3 regions of the Bacillus sp. CZDM1 genome follow, and region 2 is predicted to be linked to each of the others. Evidence: predicted binding sites of a transcription regulator. Region 2 holds the regulator's gene; each other region holds the start of a gene.
What was found. The regulator Rex, encoded in region 2, represses fermentation and respiration genes when NADH is low (regulators of the CRP and FNR family bind a similar motif). The targets are predictions, from matches to a motif close to TTGTGAAATATTTCACAA.

Region 1 (3,166 bases), on a different contig from region 2:
TGCCAATATATATTTTGATAAATCTAGATAAAGTTCGAAGGTTCCATGGATGAAATATTGTTCTAATGACTGCATTTCATGTAAAATAGGTAAATAAGTCGTTAAGGAATTGTAAATAAATAATGCATGGGGGACATAAAGTGTCATATCAATCGAAAAAAGGTATTAAATTGTTTGCACTAAATTCAAATCAGAGCTTAGCAAAGGAGATGGCTAAGCATTTAGGTTGTGAGGTTGGGAGGAGCTCGGTCACTCAATTTAGTGATGGAGAAATTCAAGTGAATATAGAAGAAAGTGTACGAGGTTCTGACGTATATGTCGTTCAATCGACTTCACACCCGAATAATGACCATATCATGGAGCTGCTCATTATGATTGATGCTTTAAAAAGAGCTTCAGCGAAAATGATCAATGTGGTTATTCCTTACTATAGCTATGCACGTCAGGATCGAAAAGCTAGATCCCGCGAGCCGATTACAGCTAAATTAATTGCAAACCTACTTGAAAAATCAGGTGCTACCAGAATACTGACGATGGATTTTCACTCACCACAGGTACAGGGATTTTTTGATATTCCAGTGGATCATTTAATTGGAATTCCGATTCTATCTCAGTATTTTGAGAAAAAGGGACTTGAGGATGTAGTTGTTGTTGCACCACATAATGGTGCTGTTGGAAGAGCAAGGAAAATGGCCAATATTTTAAATGCCCCCATTGCCCTCATTGACCGACGACGTCCTGAACCTAATGTTTCCGAAATATTTGCGATCATTGGGAATGTTGAGGGGAAAAATACGATTATTGTTGATGATTTAATTAATACTGCTACAACGCAGACTTTAGCTGCCAATGCCTTAGTAGAGCATGGGGCAAAAGCAGTGTACGCTTGCTGTACACATGCTGTTCTCTCACAATCAGCTGTTCAAAAAATTGAATCATCAGCTATTCAAGAATTAGTGATCACGAACACGATTGAGCAAGCCGAAGAAAAGATGATTAATAAAATTACGATGTTGTCTGTAGCCCCATTACTAGCAGAGGCTATTGACCGGATTCATAATGAAAGAGCAGTAAGTCCTTTATTTGAATAAATGAAAGAAGAGAGAGCCGTGATATCCACGGCTCTCTTTCTGTGAAATATTTATAATCCAATTTTTTTGTCTAAGATTCCAGTCCTTTTAGCCCCATCAATGACAGTATATTCATACTTTTTGTAAGCAAACCAATACGCCATACCGATAAAGAGGGCTCCGCCAACGGCATTGCCTAAGAAGACAGGAATGAAATTATTTAGATAATCCATCCAAGTAAGCTGTCCAGCAAATATTGCTGCTGGAATGACAAACATGTTGGCAACGACGTGTTGAAATCCAATCGCGACAAATGCCATAGTTGGAAACCAAATGCCTGCAATTTTTCCAATCATATCATCACTTCCATAGGATAGCCACACAGCTGCAGCTACAAGCCAGTTACAGCCGATACCTGAGACAAAAGCCTGAAGAAAGGTTGCATCTATTTTGTGTTCAGCAATATGAACTGTACTTTCCAAATAGACGCCTGTTTCCGTTAAACCTACAATATGTCCGAAAAAGTATGCCACGAAGATGGCACCGAGAAAATTGCTGATCGTGATAAGAAGCCAGTTTTGCAGGACCTGTTTCGTTTTAATTTTATTTGAATATCTTGCCAGCGGAACCACCATCATATTTCCAGTGAGCAGTTCTCCGCCTGCAATTAACGTAAGAATCAGTCCGATTGGGAAGACTGAGGCACCTAAAATCGCGCTAAGTCCGGATATACCTTCAGATAGAGGTGCTGTCACACGTATATATAGCAGGAATCCTAATGAAATAAATGCACCAGCTTGGAATCCTAATAGAAGGGTTGTTACTAACGGATAACTCGTCTTTTTGATTCCATTTTTAATTGATATTTCTAGTATTTGATCGGGTTTGTATAGTGACATGACCGAATTTCCTTTCTACCTGCATATATTGTGAAGAACGTCACATATTTATTTGTCTTCATTTTAGCGCAATACGGCACAATATGCTGTGAACAATTCTTTAACATTATTTATGAATTATTAAGTTGATTTTTCCACAAGGTGGATATTAGTTAGTGCGGTTTTTTATTAAGTTAACAAGTCTCCTCTTTTGGTATAAAATTAGATTATTATTGTTACTGCTTTTTGGAGGAATGGTTAATGGCTGTTGTAAAATCGGTAAAAATAGATGGGGAGAATATACATATCTTTAATAGTGCGATTTATATCTTTGAATCACACTCGGGATACACGCTTGAATTGGATTTGGTTGTAAGTGAAGTTACGGAGAGAAAATATAAAAAAGAGCAAAATTTAATTATTGAGATAGAACTAGAAAATGGCAGATTAATTGATTCCATCATGCATTTAAAAAGCCTGTCTGGAGGATTGCCGCAGCTTAATTTATTCTGTGACCTTAATGACATTGATGAATTTGCAGATCTTGACCGAGTGAATGAGAGTAGTTCATGGTTTCCTAATGTAGAAGAGGGAGTTACATTGGAAGAAATTAGAAAGGTTGAAATGCCCAATGAGAATATTAGTCTAAAAGTAAATCTGCCCATCAATCAGGTAGAATGGTTAAAAAAGCAAAAAAAGTCGAGTTTAAATGAAATGCTGCAAGAGTTTATAACTGAATATTGGAAAAAGCAAGAATGAAATGAGTGTTTTTTAAAATAGTGGGGGTGGATTCTTCGATGGCAGCAACACCAAAACCGGCTTCAACAGTTGTATTGATGGACGAATCATCAAGGGTGTATTTAACAAAACGGCCAATCACGATGAGGTTCATGGGGGGATTTCACGTTTTTCCCGGAGGAGCCGTAGAAAAACATGATGCATATGTTGAAAATGATTATGTCAATCGTGATGATACCCAGCTTTCTATTAGTCTTTCACATTATATAGCTGCAGCAAGAGAATTATTTGAAGAAGCTGGGATTTTGTTGGGTGACAGGAAAGACGGTTTGCCAGTTCTATTGCCAAAGGAAAAGCTAGTAAAATACCGAAAAAATCTTCTAGAAGGTGAAAAACCTTTTATTACAGTGTTAGAACAAGAAAATCTTTATTTTGATCCTCAATGTTTAACCTATTTTGGTCAAATTATCACACCTGAGG
Region 2 (3,166 bases):
AGGTTACGCTGGATAAAATCCTGAAGATCCGAAACTTCCTGCTGCTGCTTTTCATATACTTTTAAATCACGTTCATAATTTGCCGCTTTTTGATCTAGATAGGAGCTATAGTTTCCGATAAATTTTTGAATTTGTCTCCGTGAAACTTCATAAACCTGTGTGACCACTTTATCCAAAAAGTAGCGGTCATGGGACACGATTAAGATGGCCCCGTCATAGCCTTGTAAGTATTGCTCCAGCCACGTAAGTGTATCGATATCGAGATGGTTTGTAGGCTCATCCAAAATTAATATATCGGGCTTCGTTAAAAGGAGTTTCCCTAATGCTAGACGAGTCTTCTGACCGCCGCTTAAGCTGGATATCATTAATGAGTTATTGCGGAAATTTAAACCGTGGAGGATAGAGCGAATATCTGCTTCGTACTGATAGCCTCCCTGTTCTTTAAATCTCACTTGCAGTTCATCATATTCTTTTAAAATTCGGTCGTAGCGGGCACTATCCTCCATAGCGGCAGGATCCGACATCGAAACCTCTAAATGTCGAAGTGTCTTTTCCATACTTCTAAGTGGTTCGAAAACGGTTAGCATTTCATCCCAAATCGACAAGTTTGATTCTAATCCGGTATTCTGTGCTAAATAACCAATGCTTACTCCCTTTGGCTTAATAATTTCTCCGCCATCATGGGACAGGTGCCCGGCTATAATTTTCAATAATGTCGATTTCCCTGCTCCGTTTCGCCCCACAAGTGCAACGCGGTCCCGCGTTTGTAATTCTAGTTTTATATTCGATAAAATTAGGTCTGCACCATAATATTTTGCTAGTTGATTCACTTGTAATAAAATCATTGTTTTTCACCTCAATCACTAAAATAAGTGTACCTTATTCGAAGAAAGTCGGCAATAAAGTGTCTTGGTGTTGGGGAAAATAAGAGAATATCTCTTAAGAAAAAAATGTAAATATTTTATCATTCGCTCAAGGTTTCACAGACAAATTTCGAAAAATATAGTATGATTTTATGGGAGGATACTGTTTATGTCTGAATTTACTCATTTTAACGAAGAAGGAAGAGCGAAAATGGTGGATGTTAGCGATAAGCCAGAAACGGCCCGTACGGCACTAGCTCATTCCAGTATTACGGTCAGTAAAGAAATTTATGATAAAATAACAAATAACGAAATGAAAAAAGGCGATGTTCTTGCTGTGGCTCAAGTGGCTGCAGTAATGGGAGCAAAGAAGACCTGGGATTTGATCCCGATGTGTCACCCGATTCCTTTAACAGGGGTAAATATATCCTTCTCATGGGAAAAGGAACATGATACCGCATATACATTAAATATTGCCGCTGCTGTCAAAACAAAAGGAAATACAGGTGTTGAAATGGAAGCGTTAACAGCTGCTTCCACATGTGCATTAACGGTTTATGACATGTGTAAAGCAGTAGATAAAGGTATGGTTATAGGAAAAACATATTTGGTTGAAAAAACGGGTGGGAAAAACGGAGATTTCCATAGGACGGAACAAGTTAGATAAATGATCAAACTATTTATAGGGGGTGGGAGAATATGAGTAATGAAACAATGAAAATACCACAAGCGACAGCAAAACGGCTGCCCTTATATTATCGATTTTTAAAGAATCTACATTCTTCCGGTAAACAGAGGGTTTCTTCTGCAGAACTAAGTGAGGCAGTGAAGGTGGATTCGGCAACGATTCGCCGGGATTTTTCTTATTTTGGAGCCTTAGGAAAAAAGGGATATGGCTATAATGTCAATTATTTATTAACGTTCTTTCGGAAAACATTAGATCAAGATGAATTAACGAAAGTAGCGTTAATTGGTGTAGGTAATCTTGGCACAGCCTTTTTAAATTATAATTTTTTAAAAAATAATAATACAAGAATTGAATGTGCCTTTGATGTGGATCCGAATAAGATGGGTACAACGATTCGTGATGTACCAGTGTTTCATATGGATGAGCTGGAGAAGGTTTTAAGCAATGATGATGTTCATGTAGCCATTCTGACTGTACCTGCTCCTGTGGCACAAATGATTACCGATAGACTTGTACATTCCAATATTAAGGCAATCCTGAATTTTACTCCTGCCAGACTGAATGTGCCGCCATCGATTCGCGTGCATCATATTGACTTGGCTGTCGAATTACAATCACTTATTTACTTCCTGAAGCACTACCCAACAGAGGAAACAGAAGAATAAGAGTAAAGACCTTTTCACGTATATAGTGAGAAGGTCTTTTTTTGTCGGATAAAAATATAGATGGAAACTTTACAAACGTAACAGTGTTATGTTACATTCGTTCTATGAAAGGGGTTTTCATTATGAGCGAGGAATTAATTTCGAAGAAGGATTTGTTGGATTTAGCCGGAATATCTTATGGGCAATTATATAGATGGAAACGAAAAGACCTTATACCTGAGGATTGGTTTATTAGAAAATCAACCTTTACAGGTCAAGAAACATTCTTTCCGAAAGTTAAGATCTTAGAACGAATTAATAAAATTCAACTTATGAAAGAAAACCTTTCTTTAGATGAACTAGCTGATATGTTTTCACCGAATATGGCTGATTTGCAGCTGGAGAAAGATGAATTAGTAAAGCGTAACATTGTTTCAAATACAGTGCTTGATTATTATTTAGAAATAGAAAAGGGCGGTCCTGCGTTTAATTTTTCACGAATCCTTGAAGTGTATGTTTTAGAAAAGCTGCTTCAATCAGGTGAAATTAATTTGGATGAAGGAAAAATGCTGTTACAGGTTTTACTAGACAATAAGTCAGTGATTAAGCAAAAGAACGCAGAATTGGTGATCACTCGGAAATTAGGTGTTTCATCTTGTCTATTACTTATTAATACAGAGAACTTCCAATTTGAACGGGGCACAAAAATAGTCACCCAGCTATCGCTAATGGCATGTATGGAAGAAATTAAATCGAAATTATTATAAAGGAGAATCAAATGGAGACGAAAAAAAGGGGAGACTTGCTCATAAATGGCTTTGGATCATCAAATGGCGGATCATTCAATACGGTCAGTATAAATGGTAAAGGCAGTGTTACAGGTGATGTGGAATGCTCGGAACTGGATTTTAATGGTTCAGGTTCAGTAACTGGGAACGTTGTTGTGAATCATGCGCGGATTAATGGACACG
Region 3 (3,166 bases), on a different contig from region 2:
CAATGGAAAAAGAGAGTTATGTTCACCGGACAGGAAGAACAGGAAGAGCCGGAAACAAAGGAAAAGCGATTACCTTCGCGACACCATATGAAGAGAAATTTGTTAAGGCAATTGAAAGATATATTGGCTTTGAAATCCCTAAGTTGGAAGTTCCAACCCAGGATGAGGTTACGAGTGGAAAAGCAGCATTTGAAGAAAAACTTAGCGGCCGGAGAGTTGTAAGAAATAATAAAACAGCTCGAATTAACAAGGATATTACCAAGCTCCACTTTGGTGGCGGTAAGAAGAAAAAGCTTCGCGCGGTAGACTTTGTTGGGACAATCTCCAATATCCCTGGAGTTACAGCTGAAGATATTGGCATTATCACCATCCAGGACAACCTAACCTATGTTGACATCCTTAATGGAAAAGGCTCAGTAGTCCTCCAAGCAATGGAAAAGACAACCGTCAAAGGAAAGAAGCTAAAAGTGAGTAAGGCTTTAAAATAATTTTAACTAATTTTGGACGATTAAATATACAATAATCGTCCTTATTTTTATAATAAAGAAGGAGTTACTATAATGAAGTATTTTAAATCACAAATGAAACAATTAGTAAAAGAAAATAAAGAACTGCAGATGCACTTAAAAGAGTTAATAAATGAACATGATCTTGAAAAGAACTTTGCACTTAAGGCATTGTATCATTCAGAAGTAGCAGATGGCGGCAGGTATCAGACAGCCTATCAAGCACTCGATGTGCCGAAAGAGTAAGCTTTATTGAGAAGAGGGGAAAGCCATGGATATTAGAAATATTTTACTAGTCAGCCCAATGTATAAAGAGCTTCAATTATTAATAGAAAAGGAAGTCCCAGGAAAGTCCTTTCGTTTTATTCCTGAGGAAAAACTGACCCAAGCTGATTTAAGCTGGGCAGATGCGCTAGTTTCATTTAATCTAAAAGCTGACTATGATTATAGCTCAGTGAAATGGGTTCATTCGCTAGGTGCAGGGGTTGACCGTTTTTTATTTAAGAAGGAATGGAATGATGAGATCCTATTAACCAGAACGATTTGTTCGTTTGGGCAGAGAATTGCAGAGTATTGCTTAAGTTACATCCTAAAGGATTTACAATTTCATGATACCTTCCTAGAAAAACAGCAGCAAAAAAGATGGGAGCAGCGTACCCCGAAATTATTAGGTGAACAAAAAATTTTAGTTTATGGAACCGGTGAAATTGGTCAAATGATTGCAAAGGTTTTTTCTCGGCTGGGGGTAGACGTCTATGGGGTTTCTTTAAGTGGGAAGGAAAAAGAATATTATACTGAAGTCTTGAAGCTTGATTCTCATTTTTCTCTATTAAGTGAAATGAATTATGTGATCAATACTTTGCCGTTGACAGAACGGACGGAGAAATTATTCGACGGTGCTATCTTTGGTCAACTATCGAATGCGGGATTTATTAATGTGGGGAGAGGGGCTTCAGTAGATGAAGAAGCCTTACTGCAGGCTTTGACAGACAACCAAGTCAGCTTTGCCGTACTCGATGTCCTTGCACAAGAACCACTTCCAGAAGACAATCCATTATGGAGTCATCCAAGGATTCAAATTACTCCACATATTTCTGCGGTTACATCAGCAAATGAGGGGGCAGCTTGCTTTTTAGAAACTCTTAAAAACATCGACGAAAACAAGCTTTTGACTAATAAAGTTGATACAAAAAAAGGTTATTAATGATTGAGAATAGAGGAAACAAACGGAAACCCTAATTGAAGGGTTTTTTTCTTTAGTATGGTAACGCTTTAAAAAAAGTTAGGAAATGTTCACATATGGAGAAGAGAAAATGCGGTAAAATGAACTTGTATCATTTCATGTGAATAAATTCACAAATGATAGAATAAATCATTTTAGTATTTCACAAAAAAACAGAGGTGAAGCACAATGGGAGAACTTTCAATAAGTGCCTTACTTATTAGATTTTTGTTAGGAGGAGCAGCTGTCGTTGTTTCAACACTTGTTGCTAGGAATTTAGGTGAAAAAGCTGGGGGTATTTTTGCAGCTTTTCCAGCCGTGTATTTAGCGGCTTTATTGACAGTTGGTTTGGACTTCAGTGGAGATGAATTAGTAGCCCATTCCATTCTATTATCAAAAGGCGCCATCGTCGGCATGGGAATTAATATTCTCGTGGCCATTCTTGCAGGATACCTCCTGCCAAGACAAGGTTGGAAACGCGGACTTATCCAGGCTATGGGATTTTGGTTAGTTGTATCAATGGCGGTTGTGATGATTACCACTTACTCATAAGAAAGGGTGCTACTTATGTATAAAGATTTAATGATTCGTTTTACTCTCGGAGGGACAGCGGTGATGGTAAGCTATTTAATAACGGTCATTTCTCCTTGGAAAATCCTTGCTGGAATCTTTGCCGCATTTCCAGCCGTGATGATTACAGCCGTTTTAATGGTAGGAATTGCTTCTGGTTCAAAGAAGGCCGCTAAGATTGCAAATGGTTCGGTTTTTGGAATGATTGGCGGTGTTGTCTGCGTGGCAACGGTTTGGACTGTATTGCAAATCAACGGAAATTGGTCTTTAAGTATTTTATTAGGACTTTTGCTCTGGTTGATTGCCTCTATCATTGTTTCTTCATTAAGGGACAAGCTTAAGAATGTTAGAAAAAACACCTTTAGGACAAATATTCTAGTAAAACATAAATTAAGTACAAAACAAGACGGCTGACAGCCGCCTTGTGTATTGTTAAATATATAATGTACAAATAATTACTTATTCCTCTGTATTTTCAGTACCTTCCTCAGTACCTTCCTCAGTACCTTCCTCAGTACCTTCCTCAGTACCTTCTTCGTTTTGTTCTGTTTCTTCTGTTTCTGTGTCATCATTTCCAGCATCAGCACATCCAGTGGCAACTCCAAGTAACATAAAAACGGACATAACAGCAACTAACCATGTTTTGTAACTTTTCATCTTTAAAATTCCTCCTTGAATGCTTGCAATTTTGTACTACAGGATTATCATACAAGCTTTTGAAAAAAAATAGATGCAATTTTCCATTTCTTAACATTCATTAACATCATCTTAAAATAACTTCAAACTTAATGAAGTAAATTTTACAAATTATTAATAAAATTGCGAACATTTAAGTGATGATTTATTTGTTTGCTACATAAACAAATAA

Region 1: the regulator Rex is predicted to act here: its motif matches at 1,998-2,015, upstream of ACY3XC_RS05420 (formate/nitrite transporter family protein).
Region 3: the regulator Rex is predicted to act here: its motif matches at 1,848-1,865, upstream of ACY3XC_RS04590 (DUF3147 family protein).

The regions. Positions count from the first base shown of each region.
Region 1 covers NZ_JBUESO010000002.1:185,689-188,854, forward strand. Annotated here, with positions in the region: gene ACY3XC_RS05415 (ribose-phosphate diphosphokinase) at 123-1,091, shown strand; gene ACY3XC_RS05420 (formate/nitrite transporter family protein) at 1,142-1,969, opposite strand; gene ACY3XC_RS05425 (hypothetical protein) at 2,210-2,707, shown strand; gene ACY3XC_RS05430 (NUDIX hydrolase) at 2,746-3,166, shown strand, end outside.
Region 2 covers NZ_JBUESO010000013.1:5,213-8,378, forward strand. Annotated here, with positions in the region: gene ACY3XC_RS23000 (ABC-F family ATP-binding cassette domain-containing protein) at 1-845, opposite strand, end outside; gene moaC (cyclic pyranopterin monophosphate synthase MoaC) at 1,033-1,530, shown strand; gene ACY3XC_RS23010 (redox-sensing transcriptional repressor Rex) at 1,563-2,216, shown strand; gene ACY3XC_RS23015 (YhbD family protein) at 2,339-2,962, shown strand; gene ACY3XC_RS23020 (polymer-forming cytoskeletal protein) at 2,974-3,166, shown strand, end outside.
Region 3 covers NZ_JBUESO010000002.1:13,894-17,059, forward strand. Annotated here, with positions in the region: gene ACY3XC_RS04575 (DEAD/DEAH box helicase) at 1-488, shown strand, start outside; gene ACY3XC_RS04580 (hypothetical protein) at 561-752, shown strand; gene ACY3XC_RS04585 (D-2-hydroxyacid dehydrogenase) at 778-1,710, shown strand; gene ACY3XC_RS04590 (DUF3147 family protein) at 1,918-2,280, shown strand; gene ACY3XC_RS04595 (DUF3147 family protein) at 2,296-2,712, shown strand; gene ACY3XC_RS04600 (hypothetical protein) at 2,758-2,955, opposite strand.